3 linked regions of the Hoeflea algicola genome follow. Each later gene encodes a partner of the first gene's protein in a complex. Links are inferred from orthologs where the notes say so. Each region holds a gene or a part of one and is shown in the gene's direction. Other genes may lie near its edges.

Evidence for each region.
Region 2: the proteins of accD (region 1) and accC are in contact, whole or in part, in a solved structure (PDB 8UXZ), measured with the Escherichia coli proteins. The link is inferred for Hoeflea algicola from one-to-one orthologs.
Region 3: the proteins of accD (region 1) and accB are in contact, whole or in part, in a solved structure (PDB 8UXZ), measured with the Escherichia coli proteins. The link is inferred for Hoeflea algicola from one-to-one orthologs.

Annotation. Positions count from the first base shown.
Region 1 is NZ_JAOVZR010000001.1:3,184,609-3,192,244, reverse strand. Bases 4,759-7,636 are described here. They hold accD (acetyl-CoA carboxylase, carboxyltransferase subunit beta), read left to right. Parts: upstream 4,759-5,665; coding sequence 5,666-6,607; downstream 6,608-7,636. Other genes in these bases: OEG84_RS15640 (bifunctional folylpolyglutamate synthase/dihydrofolate synthase), read left to right, coding at 6,648-7,636; trpA (tryptophan synthase subunit alpha), read left to right, coding at 4,790-5,629; OEG84_RS15655 (flavodoxin family protein), read left to right, coding at 4,759-4,793. Also shown: OEG84_RS15680 (polyhydroxyalkanoate depolymerase), read left to right, coding at 1-572; OEG84_RS15675 (DUF2852 domain-containing protein), read left to right, coding at 734-1,165; OEG84_RS15670 (M48 family metallopeptidase), read left to right, coding at 1,332-2,078; OEG84_RS15665 (phosphoribosylanthranilate isomerase), read left to right, coding at 2,189-2,863; trpB (tryptophan synthase subunit beta), read left to right, coding at 2,860-4,080; more of OEG84_RS15655, read left to right, coding at 4,083-4,758.
Region 2 is NZ_JAOVZR010000001.1:427,866-430,748, reverse strand. It holds accC (acetyl-CoA carboxylase biotin carboxylase subunit), read left to right. Parts: upstream 1-702; coding sequence 703-2,064; downstream 2,065-2,883. Other genes in the region: aat (leucyl/phenylalanyl-tRNA--protein transferase), read left to right, coding at 2,102-2,722; accB (acetyl-CoA carboxylase biotin carboxyl carrier protein), read left to right, coding at 232-690. UniProt on the Escherichia coli protein: This protein is a component of the acetyl coenzyme A carboxylase complex; first, biotin carboxylase catalyzes the carboxylation of the carrier protein and then the transcarboxylase transfers the carboxyl group to form malonyl-CoA.
Region 3 is NZ_JAOVZR010000001.1:428,789-431,633, reverse strand. It holds accB (acetyl-CoA carboxylase biotin carboxyl carrier protein), read left to right. Parts: upstream 1-1,116; coding sequence 1,117-1,575; downstream 1,576-2,845. Other genes in the region: accC (acetyl-CoA carboxylase biotin carboxylase subunit), read left to right, coding at 1,588-2,845; OEG84_RS02190 (DsbA family protein), read left to right, coding at 86-850; OEG84_RS02195 (M48 family metalloprotease), read left to right, coding at 1-34. UniProt on the Escherichia coli protein: This protein is a component of the acetyl coenzyme A carboxylase complex; first, biotin carboxylase catalyzes the carboxylation of the carrier protein and then the transcarboxylase transfers the carboxyl group to form malonyl-CoA.

The DNA of each region.
Region 1 (7,636 bases):
TCCCGTGGCCGCTGCCGGCCTTTACCCGCTCGGTTTATCCGGGGTTCCTGCAATTGTCGGGCTTCATGACCATGAATCTTGACCGCCACATGATCGCGCAGAAGGATTTCTACCTGCACCTGGTCAAGGATGACGGCGATTCGGCCGAGCGGCATCGCGATTTTTACGACGAATATCTCGCGGTGATGGATCTGACCGCCGAATTCTATCTACAGACCGTCGATACGGTGTTCATCAAGCATTCGCTGCCCAAGGGCGAAATGATGCACCGCGGTCGCAAGATCGACACTACGGCGATCCGTTCGGTAGCGCTGCAGACGGTCGAAGGCGAGAACGACGATATTTCCGGACTTGGCCAGACCGAAGCGGCACAGACCATCTGCCCCAACATTCCCGACGCCATGCGGCAGCATTACGTGCAGCCGAAGGTCGGTCATTACGGCGTGTTCAACGGCTCGCGCTTCCGTGCCGAGATCGCCCCGCGAATCATCGAATTCGCCCGCGCCAACGCCCGTGCGGACCGTAGTTCGAAGACTGCGCCGAAGCTCGTCAAGGGTGGCCGCAGCCACTGAAAATGAAAATCAACCGCATTTTAGTTATCCGATAATCTTGTTTTATACCAACAGGTTATCGGATTACTGCGGGCATTTTCTTGAATCGGCGGTCGACCCATACCACATCATTTACACAGGAAAACGCCCCCGCTTTCCTTCAAATGATGAGGTTTTCACCGATGACACAGACCGCAATGATCCGCCCGGCGTGGACGCCGGCAACCATCGCCCTGATGATCCTGGGGTTCATGGTTTTCTGGCCGCTGGGTCTGGCCATGCTGGCTTACATCCTGTTTGGTGACCGGCTTGATACGTTCAAGTCCGATGTCAACCGCGCCGCAGACGGCTTCGCCTGCTCGTTCCGCAGGAGCACCCATGCGCCGCGCACGAGCACCGGCAACGTGGCTTTTGACGAATGGCGCGACGCCGAGATGGCGCGGCTTGATGAAGAACGCAAGAAGCTCGATGAAATGCGCCAGGAATTCGACCAGCACATGCGCGACCTTCGCATGGCCCGTGACCGCACCGAGTTCGAGCAGTTCATGGCCGACCGCAAGGCCAGCCAGAACAAGGCCAAGAAGGGCCGCTCGGTCCCTGAAATCGACGGCTGAACGGCCGCAACATGACCTCCCTGGAGGGCGGCGCCCATCGCGCCGCCCTTTTTGATTCAATGCTATTTGGCCGGTACACTATCATGCAAGCCGTGGCTGCTGCAGCCCGGACGCTTTGCCGTGCTAATTGTCGCTCTCAAAACGCTCGAATCGGTTATGAGAAACCATGTTCGGATTAGGCCGCCCCACCCGCAGATCGCCCGCGCCACGGCCACAAGCCGTGAGCGTCAATGGCCGTGAGTTACCGCTGACGATCCGTGAACACGCCCGCGCCACCCGCATGACACTGCGGATAGAGCCCGGCGGGCATGCCTTGAAGCTGACCATTCCGCCCGGTTTGCCAAGCCCCGAGATTGACGCGTTCCTGACCCGCCATCACGGCTGGCTGATGACGCGGCTTGCCCGGGTTCCTGATACCGGACCGCTCGCCGAGATCGGCAAGATCACCATTCGCGGGGTCGTGCACCGGATCGAAATGACAGGCAAATTGCGCGGGCTGGCAGAAGTAACCGAGATCGACGGCGAGCCGGTACTGCTGGTTTCGGGCAACCCGGAACATGCCGGCCGGCGTGTGTCGGATCACCTCAAGCGGGTGGCACGGGCCGAGCTCGAGGTTCTGGTGGCCGGCCATGCGGCAGATCTTGGCAAGAAGGTGCGGTCGATTTCCTACAAGGATACCAAGAGCCGCTGGGGATCGTGCACGTCGGAGGGCAACCTGTCGTTTTCCTGGCGGATCGCCATGGCGCCGGACTTCGTCATCGATTATCTGGCCGCCCACGAGGTGGCGCATCTGGCGGAAATGAACCACGGACCCAATTTCTGGGCGACCTGCAAAAGGCTCTGCCCGCGCACCGATGAGGGCAAGCGCTGGCTCAAGCAGAATGGTTCGCGCCTGTTTGCGGTGAAGTTCTAATCCGGCGGCAGTTTTGCAGGCTGAATGTTTCCGTTGCCGGAGCGGTCTTGGTCGCGGCTTTGATGCATGCCCGTCTCGACTCCGCCATGGTTTTGTGCGAGTTCAGCCGCATGAAAGCGATGATCAAGATTTGCGGCCTGAGCACGCCCGAAGCGGTGGATCGCGCGGCCGAATTGGGCGCTGATATGGCGGGTTTCATTTTCTTCGAAAAGAGCCCGCGCCATGTCACCGTCTCCACCGCCGCCGGCCTTGCCCAGCAGGCACGGCGCCGGGGCCTGAAAACGGTCGCGGTCACAGTCGACATGGACGATTCCGGCCTTGACGAGATCGTCGCGCAAATGAAGCCCGACTGGCTGCAACTGCATGGTGGCGAAAGCCCCGAGCGCGCCGCGGAACTGAAAGCGCGGTTCGGCCTGCCGGTGATGAAGGCATTTGCCATCCGCGAGGCCGCAGACCTTGCGCGGATCGCTCCCTACCAGGGCATTGCCGACCGGTTTTTATTCGACGCCAAGCCGCCGAAGGGATCCGATCTGCCCGGCGGCAACGGCGTCAGCTTCGACTGGCGTCTGCTTGCCAAGCTTGACGAGGCCGCTAGTTACATGCTTTCCGGTGGGCTGACAAAAGACAATATTGGCGAGGCGCTGGCGATCAGCGGCGCGCCGGGCGTCGATGTTTCGTCGGGCGTTGAAAGCGCACCGGGCATCAAGGATCTCTCTATGATGGACGGCTTCGTCCAGGCGGTTCGCGATGCGGACAAAATTCGGTCTCAGGAGTACGTGAAGTGAACCAGCCAACCACCCCGAATTCATTCCGCACCGGCCCTGATGAACAGGGCATGTTCGGTATTTTTGGCGGTCGTTTCGTTGCCGAAACACTGATGCCGCTGATCCTCGAACTGGAAGAGGAATGGGCCAAGGCAAAAGCTGACCCGGCCTTCCGCGCCGAGCTCGACTATCTCAACTCCCATTATGTCGGACGGCCCTCGCCGCTGTATTTTGCCGAGCGGCTGACCGAGCATCTGGGCGGCGCCAAGATCTATTTCAAGCGCGACGAGCTCAACCACACCGGCTCGCACAAGATCAACAATTGCATCGGCCAGATCCTGTTGGCCAAACGCATGGGCAAGACTCGGATCATCGCCGAAACCGGCGCCGGCCAGCACGGTGTCGCCACAGCCACTGTGGCGGCACGTTTCGGCTATCCGTGCGAAGTCTATATGGGCGCCACCGATGTACAGCGGCAGGCGCCCAACGTGTTCCGGATGAAACTGCTTGGCGCCAAGGTCCATTCGGTTACATCCGGCCATGGCACGCTGAAAGATTCGATGAACGAGGCGCTTCGCGACTGGGTCACCAATGTCGACGACACCTATTACCTGATCGGCACCGCGGCGGGCCCGCACCCCTATCCGGAAATGGTGCGCACCTTCCAGTCGGTGATCGGCGAGGAAACCCGTGAACAGATGATGTCTGCCGAAGGCCGGTTGCCGGACATGCTGGTTGCAGCTGTCGGCGGCGGCTCCAACGCGATCGGCCTGTTTCACCCGTTCCTTGACGACAAGGATGTGCAGATTGTCGGCGTCGAGGCTGGCGGCAAGGGGCTGAACGGCGAAGAACATTGCGCCTCGCTTACCCTCGGCTCACCAGGCGTGCTGCATGGCAACCGCACCTATCTGCTGCAGGATGGCGACGGCCAGATCAAGGAAGGCCACTCGATCTCGGCCGGCCTCGATTATCCCGGCATCGGGCCCGAGCATTCATGGCTGAAGGAAGCCGGCCGGGTCGATTATGTGCCGATCATGGATACCGAGGCGCTTGAAGCGTTTCAGCTGTTGACCCGGCTTGAAGGCATCATCCCAGCACTGGAGCCCGCGCACGCGCTGGCCGAGGTGATCAAGCGCGCTCCGAAAATGGGCAAGGATCAGATCATCGTCATGAATCTGTGCGGCCGCGGCGACAAGGACATCTTCACCGTCGGCAAGATCCTCGGAATGGAGCTCTGAGCATGGTTGAATATTCCGATCTGAAGGCACTTTTCATCAACACCACGCTGAAGAGCACCGCGCAGGGCGAAAGCCACACCGAACGGCTGATGCGCAATTCGATGGCGATCATGCAAACCAATGGCGTGCAGGTCGACTATTTGCGTGCCGCGGACCATCATATCGCTTTCGGCGTGCAGCCCGACATGCGCGAGCACGGAGCTGACCGCGACGACTGGCCGGAGATTTTCTGGCCGAAAGTGCGCGATGCCGACATTCTGGTGGTCGGCACACCGTTGTGGCTGGGCGAGGAATCCTCGCTGTGCCGGGTGATCATCGAACGGCTCTATGCCCATTCCGGCCAGCGTAATGACCGCGGCCAGTATATCTATTACGGCAAGACCGGCGGCTGCGTGATCACCGGCAACGAGGACGGCGTCAAGCATGCCTCGATGACCTGCCTGTATGCCATGCAGCATGTCGGCTACACGATTCCGCCGCAGGCCGATTGCGGCTGGATCGGTGAAGTCGGGCCGGGCAAGTCCTATGGCGACGATGGCGCCGGCTATGACAACGACTTTACCAAGCGCAACACCACCTTCATGACCTGGAACCTGATGCATATGGCCCGTATGCTCAAGGACGCGGGCGGCATTCCGCGGCACGGCAACGACGTCAACGCCTGGAATGACGGCGCGCGCTTCGACCACCCCAAGATCGGACAAGCTGAATGACCACTCGCATCGACACCCGTTTTGAAAAACTCAAGGCCGAGGATCGGCCGGCGCTGGTGACCTATTTCATGGGCGGAGATCCGGATTACGACACATCGCTGAAGATTATGCAGGCGCTGCCGGGTGCGGGCTCCGATGTGATCGAGCTGGGGATGCCGTTCTCCGACCCGATGGCCGACGGGCCGGCAATCCAGATGGCCGGACAGCGGGCGCTCAAGGCCGGGCAGTCACTGAAGCGGACGCTGGATCTGGCGCGCGATTTCCGCAAGACCGACAACGAAACGCCAATCGTGCTGATGGGCTATTACAACCCGATCTATATCTATGGCGTCGAGAAATTCCTGGTTGATGCACGTGAGGCCGGTATCGACGGGCTTATCGTGGTCGACCTGCCGCCGGAAATGGACGAGGAACTGTGCCTGCCGGCGCTCAAGGCCGGGCTCAACTTCATCCGGCTGGCGACACCAACCACCGATGACAAGCGGTTGCCACGGGTGCTGAGCAACACCTCGGGCTTTGTCTATTATGTCTCGATGACCGGGATCACCGGATCGGCGATCGCCGATACGTCCAAAGTCAACCTTGCGGTCGAACGGATCAAGAGCCATACCGACCTGCCGGTCTGTGTCGGTTTCGGCGTCAAAACCGCCGAGCAGGCACGTGTCATCGGCCAGTCGGCTGATGGCGTGGTGGTCGGCACTGCCATCGTCAACCAGATCGCCAACACACTTGACGCCAACGGTGCGGCCACCGCCGATACCGTCGAAAGCGTCGCCACCATGGTCCGCGGACTGGCGACCGGCGTGCGTGCCGCACGTCTTGCGCCGGCGCAATAGCACCCCCACATTGGTGGAGAATTCGGAGATGACCCCGTGAACTGGATCACAAATTACGTCAGGCCAAAGATCAACTCGATGCTCGGCCGCCGCGAGGTGCCGGAGAATCTGTGGATCAAGTGCCCCGAAACCGGGGAAATGGTGTTTCACAGCGATCTGGAAGAAAACCATTTCGTCATTCCCGCCTCCGGCTACCACATGAAAATGTCGGCCGAAGCGCGGCTGAGACACATTTTTGGCGGCAGCCAATACGAGGTACTGCCATCACCGAAAGTGCCGCAGGATCCGCTGAAATTCCGGGATTCGAAGAAATATGCCGACCGTCTGAAAGACAGCCGCACCAAGACCGGGCTCGAGGATTCAGTGGTTGCCGCCCATGGCGCGGTGCGCGGGGTCGATATCGTCGCCTGCGTGCATGATTTTGCCTTCATGGGCGGTTCGCTCGGCATCGCCGCCGGCGAAGCCATCATCCAGGCGTTCGAAGCAGCCATAGCCCGCAACTGCCCCTTGGTGATGTTCCCGGCCTCGGGCGGCGCGCGGATGCAGGAAGGCATCCTGTCGCTGATGCAATTGCCGCGCACCACGGTGGCGGTGGAGATGCTCAAGGAAGCCGGGCTGCCCTATATCGTGGTGCTGACCAACCCGACCACCGGCGGCGTTTCAGCCTCCTATGCGATGCTCGGCGACGTGCATCTGGCCGAACCCGGCGCGGAAATCTGCTTTGCCGGCAAACGGGTGATCGAACAGACCATTCGTGAAAAGCTGCCCGAAGGCTTCCAGACGTCGGAATACCTGCTCGACCACGGCATGATCGACATGGTGGTGCACCGTCACGACCTGCCGGAAATGATTTCACGGCTGCTGCGGATTTTCCTGAAGATGGACGCTCCCGCACCGGTGGAACTTCCCGCTCAACCGGACGACGAAGCGGCAACAGCCGAGATCGCCGCCGACGAACCTGCGGAAGCCGCACAATAGGGCTGACGCTCAAAGGCGGCGGCAACAGGAATACGCCACAATGACAACACGAGAACCGGTGACGTCGGCGGCCGAACGGGAAATCAACGCACTGCTGGCGCTGCATCCGAAGGGCTTCGACCTGTCGCTCGGGCGGATCACGCGGCTGCTCGAGCGGCTCGGCAATCCGCACCACAGGCTGCCACCGATCATCCACATTGCCGGCACCAACGGCAAGGGTTCAACCAGCGCATTCTGCCGGGCAATCCTGGAGGCGCAGGGGCTGAAGGTGCATGTCCATACCTCGCCACACTTGGTCAACTGGCACGAGCGGTTTCGCCTCGGCGCAGAGGGTGGCGGCCGGCTTGCCGATGACGAAGTACTGGCCGATGCGGTGCGGCGGGTGGCAGTCGCCAATCAGGGCGAAATGATCACCGTGTTCGAGATCCTGACGGCGGTGATGTTCGTGCTGTTTTCCGAACACCCTGCGGATGCCGCCATCATCGAGGTGGGCCTCGGCGGCCGGTTTGACGCCACCAATGTGATCGAACGGCCGGCAGTGGCGGTGATCATGTCGATTTCGCTCGATCACCAGGCCTATCTGGGCGACCGGGTGGAACTGATCGCCGCTGAAAAGGCCGGCATTCTCAAGCCCGCGGTGCCGGTGGTGATCGGCGCACAACCGGAAGAGGCAGCGCGCGAGGTGCTGACCGGTATCGCCGCACGGCTTCGCTGTCCGCTCAATCTGTTTGGGCAGGATTTCTTCGCGCATGAGGAAAACGGCCGGCTGGTCTATCAGGATGAGGAGGAACTCATCGACCTGCCGCTACCGAGACTTGCCGGCCGGCACCAGCAGGCCAATGCAGCGGCGGCGATCCGCGCGTTGAAGGCGGCCGGCTTTGTCCTAGATGAACAGGCGATTGCCGCAGGGCTGACCAATGTCACCTGGCCGGGACGGTTGGAACGGCTGGCTCCGGGGCTGATTGCCCAGGACGCCATGGACGGGCTCGAAATCTGGATCGACGGCGGCCACAACCCCGGCGCCGGGCG
Region 2 (2,883 bases), 2.8 Mb from region 1 along the record:
ATCGCTTGTGGACAATCCGGAGGGCGGGTCAAAAGCCTTCCCCCGGCTTGGAGTCAAGGTGTATGACTGGGGCCGCGCGGCTCGACGCTGGCTGCAGGATCGGAACCATTTTCGCGGCCGCAGATCCCTTGGCGGGCTTGTCAGCAGACGGCACGGGGCTGTAAAGGGACGAACAAACAACGAGACGGCTGAAGCCGCCGTCCACGGCACCAACAATAGAGGCAATGTCCGATGGCAACAAGAAAACCGTCGATCGACCAGGATCTGATCCGGGATCTGGCCAATATTCTCAACGAGACCGATCTGACCGAAATCGAAATCGAGCAGGACGACTTGCGGGTGCGCGTCAGCCGCGCCGGGACGGCTCAGACGATTCATGCTCCAATTGCCCAGCCGCAGGTTACCGCCCCTCAGCAGGCCCCTGTTGAAGCGGCGCCGGTTGCGGCGACTCCATCAGCCAACGCCATCACGGCGCCGATGGTCGGCTCGGTCTACCTGTCGCCGGCGCCCGGCTCCAAGCCGTTCGTCGAGGTTGGCCAGATGGTCAAGGAAGGCCAGACCATCCTGATCATCGAAGCGATGAAGACCATGAACCAGATTCCCTCACCGCGCGCCGGCAAGGTCATCCAGATTCTGGTTGCCGATGGCGATCCGGTGGAATTCGCCGAACCGATGATCGTGATCGAATAAGTGAGTCAGCCCATGTTCTCCAAGGTTCTCATCGCAAACCGTGGCGAAATCGCTCTGCGGGTGCTGCGCGCATGTAAGGAGCTGGGCATCCAGACCGTGGCTGTGCATTCGACGGCCGATCAGGACGCCATGCATGTACGGCTGGCCGATGAAAGCGTGTGCATCGGGCCGCCGCCTTCGCGCGACAGCTATCTCAATATCCACCAGATTGTCGCGGCCTGCGAGATCACCGGTGCCGATGCGGTGCACCCGGGCTACGGCTTTTTGTCGGAGAACGCCAAATTCGCCGATATTCTCGATGCGCACGGCATCACCTTCATTGGCCCGACTGCGGATCATATCCGCCTCATGGGAGACAAGATCACGGCCAAGAAAACGGCTGTGTCGCTTGGCATCCCTTGCGTGCCGGGCTCTGATGGCGAGGTGTTCGACGTAGAACAGGCGATAAAGGTTGCCGAGGAAACCGGTTACCCGGTGCTGATCAAGGCAACAGCTGGCGGCGGCGGCAAGGGCATGAAAGTGGCCCATAATGCCGAGGAGCTGTCGGAAGCCCTGTCGACGGCCCGATCGGAAGCGCTGGCAAACTTCGGCAATGACGCCGTGTACATGGAAAAATACCTGGGCAAGCCGCGTCATATCGAAATTCAGGTTCTTGGCGATGGCGAAGGCAACGCGATTCATCTGGGCGAACGCGATTGTTCGCTGCAGCGGCGCCACCAGAAGGTCTGGGAAGAAGCAAATTCGCCTTCGCTGAACGAAGACCAGCGCATGGAAATCGGCGAGATCTGTGCCGCTGCGATGCGCAAGCTGAAATATCGTGGCGCAGGCACCATCGAGTTTCTCTATGAAAACGGGGAATTCTATTTCATCGAAATGAACACGCGGCTGCAGGTCGAACACCCGGTGACCGAGGCGATCACCGGCATCGACCTGGTCAACGAGCAGATCCGGGTCGCTTCCGGCGCAGGCATGTCCGTCACCCAGAGCGACATTCGCTTCCACGGCCATGCCATCGAATGCCGCATCAACGCCGAGGATCCGGACACGTTCGTGCCGTCGCCGGGAACGATCACCCATTACCACACACCCGGCGGCCTGGGCGTACGGGTCGATTCAGGCGTCTATCAGGGTTACAAGATCCCACCCTATTACGACAGCCTGATCGGCAAGCTGATCGTGCACGGGCGCACCCGGGTCGAATGCATGATGCGGCTGAGGCGCGCGCTGGATGAATTTGTGGTCGACGGCATCAACACCACGCTGCCGCTGTTTCGCGATCTTCTTGCCAATCCGGACATCGCCAATGGTGACTACGACATTCACTGGCTGGAAAAGTTTCTTGCCGCCAAGGCTGCGGCCAAAGCCGGTAAATAGGATCGCGGGCAGGTCCGCGGCGCGGGGCACCTGAGGTATGGCACGCAGTTCGTATCCGCCGATCACGCCCGACCTGCTGTTGCAGGCCTATGCCTCGGGGCTGTTCCCGATGGCCGATTCGGCAGATGATCCTGAACTTTTCTGGGTCGAGCCGGAAATCCGCGGCGTGCTGCCCCTGGACAAGTTTCATGTGCCGCGGCGGTTGGCCCGGACGGTACGTCAGGCCCCCTATCAGATCCGATTTGACACGGATTTCGACGGCGTGCTGGCAGCGTGCGCGGCTTACGCCGACAATCGGCCATCGACCTGGATAAATTCCACCATCTCAGAACTTTACAGCAGCCTGCACCGGCTCGGTCATGCCCATTCGGTGGAAGCCTGGCTGAATGGAAAATTAGTTGGCGGGCTCTATGGTGTCTCGCTCAGGCGCGCCTTCTTCGGCGAAAGCATGTTCACCCGCGCCACCGACGCCTCGAAGATCTGTCTCGTGCATCTGGTCGAGAGGCTGCGTGCGCGCGGTTTCATCCTGCTTGATACCCAGTTCACCACAGAGCACCTCAAGCGGTTCGGCGCGATCGATATCCCGCGCCAAGAATATGCCGATCTGCTTGCCGCAGCGCTTGAGGGCGACAACATCGCCTTTTCCGACCCTGCATAAAATACTCCCTTATTTACACGATGGCTGATGCCCCACCGACCGCCGCTACGCGTCGCTGAGCAGCCCAGCGCTTGTCGAACTCTGCGTGCAGATTGCCTGAAGGGAACCAAGCAAAGCCACAATGCGTTGTCAGGGTGAAGGAACATCCACCTATAGGAGTC
Region 3 (2,845 bases), 2.8 Mb from region 1 along the record:
TCGCGCCAATGACATCTTAACCATCGGAAAATAGAACTGCTTTCCAAGAAAGCGCTCCGCTAGAACTGACAAGAGGAAACCCGACATGGCATTTCGCAAACGCATCCCCCTGATGGCAGCGCTGCTGATTGGCACCGTTTCTGCCGTTCCGTTTCCGGCTGCTGCGTTCGACGATGCCGAAAAACAGGAAATCGGCGAAATCGTACGCGACTATCTGCTGGCCAATCCGGAAATCTTCGAAGAGGTGCAGCAGGCTCTGGCCCTGAAAAAGGAAGCCGAAAGCCGCAATATTGCGCAGGCGGCGATCACCGGCAACACCGACGCGATCTTCAACGCAGCCGAGGACATCTCGCTTGGCAACCCGAATGGCGACGTGACCGTGGTCGAATTCTTCGATTACAATTGCGGTTTCTGCAAGCGCGCCATGCAAGACATGGTCACCATCATCGAACAGGATGACAATGTCCGCTTCGTGCTCAAGGAATTCCCGATCCTGGGACCGGATTCAGTGGCAGCGCACCGGGTCAGCATGGCGTTTCGCAAGATTGCGCCTGAGCAATACGAGGCGTTTCACCTGAAACTGCTAGGCGGCGACGTGCGGGCAACTGAAGCCCAAGCGATTGATGTGGCGGCGGGTCTCGGGGTCGACGAGGCAACGCTGCGGGCCGGCATGGACGACCCGGAAATCGAGCAGTCGATCCGGCAATCGTACCAGCTCGCCGATGCGCTGGGCATTTCCGGCACACCGTCCTTCATCCTTGGCGACGAAGCGGTTTTCGGCGCCGTGGGCGCAGAGCCGTTGCTTGACAAGATCGCCAATCTGCGGTCCTGCAAAAGCACCGTCTGCTGATCAGAAACCTATCCTGCACAAGGCAATGCCCCGCAATCGCTTGTGGACAATCCGGAGGGCGGGTCAAAAGCCTTCCCCCGGCTTGGAGTCAAGGTGTATGACTGGGGCCGCGCGGCTCGACGCTGGCTGCAGGATCGGAACCATTTTCGCGGCCGCAGATCCCTTGGCGGGCTTGTCAGCAGACGGCACGGGGCTGTAAAGGGACGAACAAACAACGAGACGGCTGAAGCCGCCGTCCACGGCACCAACAATAGAGGCAATGTCCGATGGCAACAAGAAAACCGTCGATCGACCAGGATCTGATCCGGGATCTGGCCAATATTCTCAACGAGACCGATCTGACCGAAATCGAAATCGAGCAGGACGACTTGCGGGTGCGCGTCAGCCGCGCCGGGACGGCTCAGACGATTCATGCTCCAATTGCCCAGCCGCAGGTTACCGCCCCTCAGCAGGCCCCTGTTGAAGCGGCGCCGGTTGCGGCGACTCCATCAGCCAACGCCATCACGGCGCCGATGGTCGGCTCGGTCTACCTGTCGCCGGCGCCCGGCTCCAAGCCGTTCGTCGAGGTTGGCCAGATGGTCAAGGAAGGCCAGACCATCCTGATCATCGAAGCGATGAAGACCATGAACCAGATTCCCTCACCGCGCGCCGGCAAGGTCATCCAGATTCTGGTTGCCGATGGCGATCCGGTGGAATTCGCCGAACCGATGATCGTGATCGAATAAGTGAGTCAGCCCATGTTCTCCAAGGTTCTCATCGCAAACCGTGGCGAAATCGCTCTGCGGGTGCTGCGCGCATGTAAGGAGCTGGGCATCCAGACCGTGGCTGTGCATTCGACGGCCGATCAGGACGCCATGCATGTACGGCTGGCCGATGAAAGCGTGTGCATCGGGCCGCCGCCTTCGCGCGACAGCTATCTCAATATCCACCAGATTGTCGCGGCCTGCGAGATCACCGGTGCCGATGCGGTGCACCCGGGCTACGGCTTTTTGTCGGAGAACGCCAAATTCGCCGATATTCTCGATGCGCACGGCATCACCTTCATTGGCCCGACTGCGGATCATATCCGCCTCATGGGAGACAAGATCACGGCCAAGAAAACGGCTGTGTCGCTTGGCATCCCTTGCGTGCCGGGCTCTGATGGCGAGGTGTTCGACGTAGAACAGGCGATAAAGGTTGCCGAGGAAACCGGTTACCCGGTGCTGATCAAGGCAACAGCTGGCGGCGGCGGCAAGGGCATGAAAGTGGCCCATAATGCCGAGGAGCTGTCGGAAGCCCTGTCGACGGCCCGATCGGAAGCGCTGGCAAACTTCGGCAATGACGCCGTGTACATGGAAAAATACCTGGGCAAGCCGCGTCATATCGAAATTCAGGTTCTTGGCGATGGCGAAGGCAACGCGATTCATCTGGGCGAACGCGATTGTTCGCTGCAGCGGCGCCACCAGAAGGTCTGGGAAGAAGCAAATTCGCCTTCGCTGAACGAAGACCAGCGCATGGAAATCGGCGAGATCTGTGCCGCTGCGATGCGCAAGCTGAAATATCGTGGCGCAGGCACCATCGAGTTTCTCTATGAAAACGGGGAATTCTATTTCATCGAAATGAACACGCGGCTGCAGGTCGAACACCCGGTGACCGAGGCGATCACCGGCATCGACCTGGTCAACGAGCAGATCCGGGTCGCTTCCGGCGCAGGCATGTCCGTCACCCAGAGCGACATTCGCTTCCACGGCCATGCCATCGAATGCCGCATCAACGCCGAGGATCCGGACACGTTCGTGCCGTCGCCGGGAACGATCACCCATTACCACACACCCGGCGGCCTGGGCGTACGGGTCGATTCAGGCGTCTATCAGGGTTACAAGATCCCACCCTATTACGACAGCCTGATCGGCAAGCTGATCGTGCACGGGCGCACCCGGGTCGAATGCATGATGCGGCTGAGGCGCGCGCTGGATGAATTTGTGGTCGACGGCATCAACACCACGCTGCCGCTGT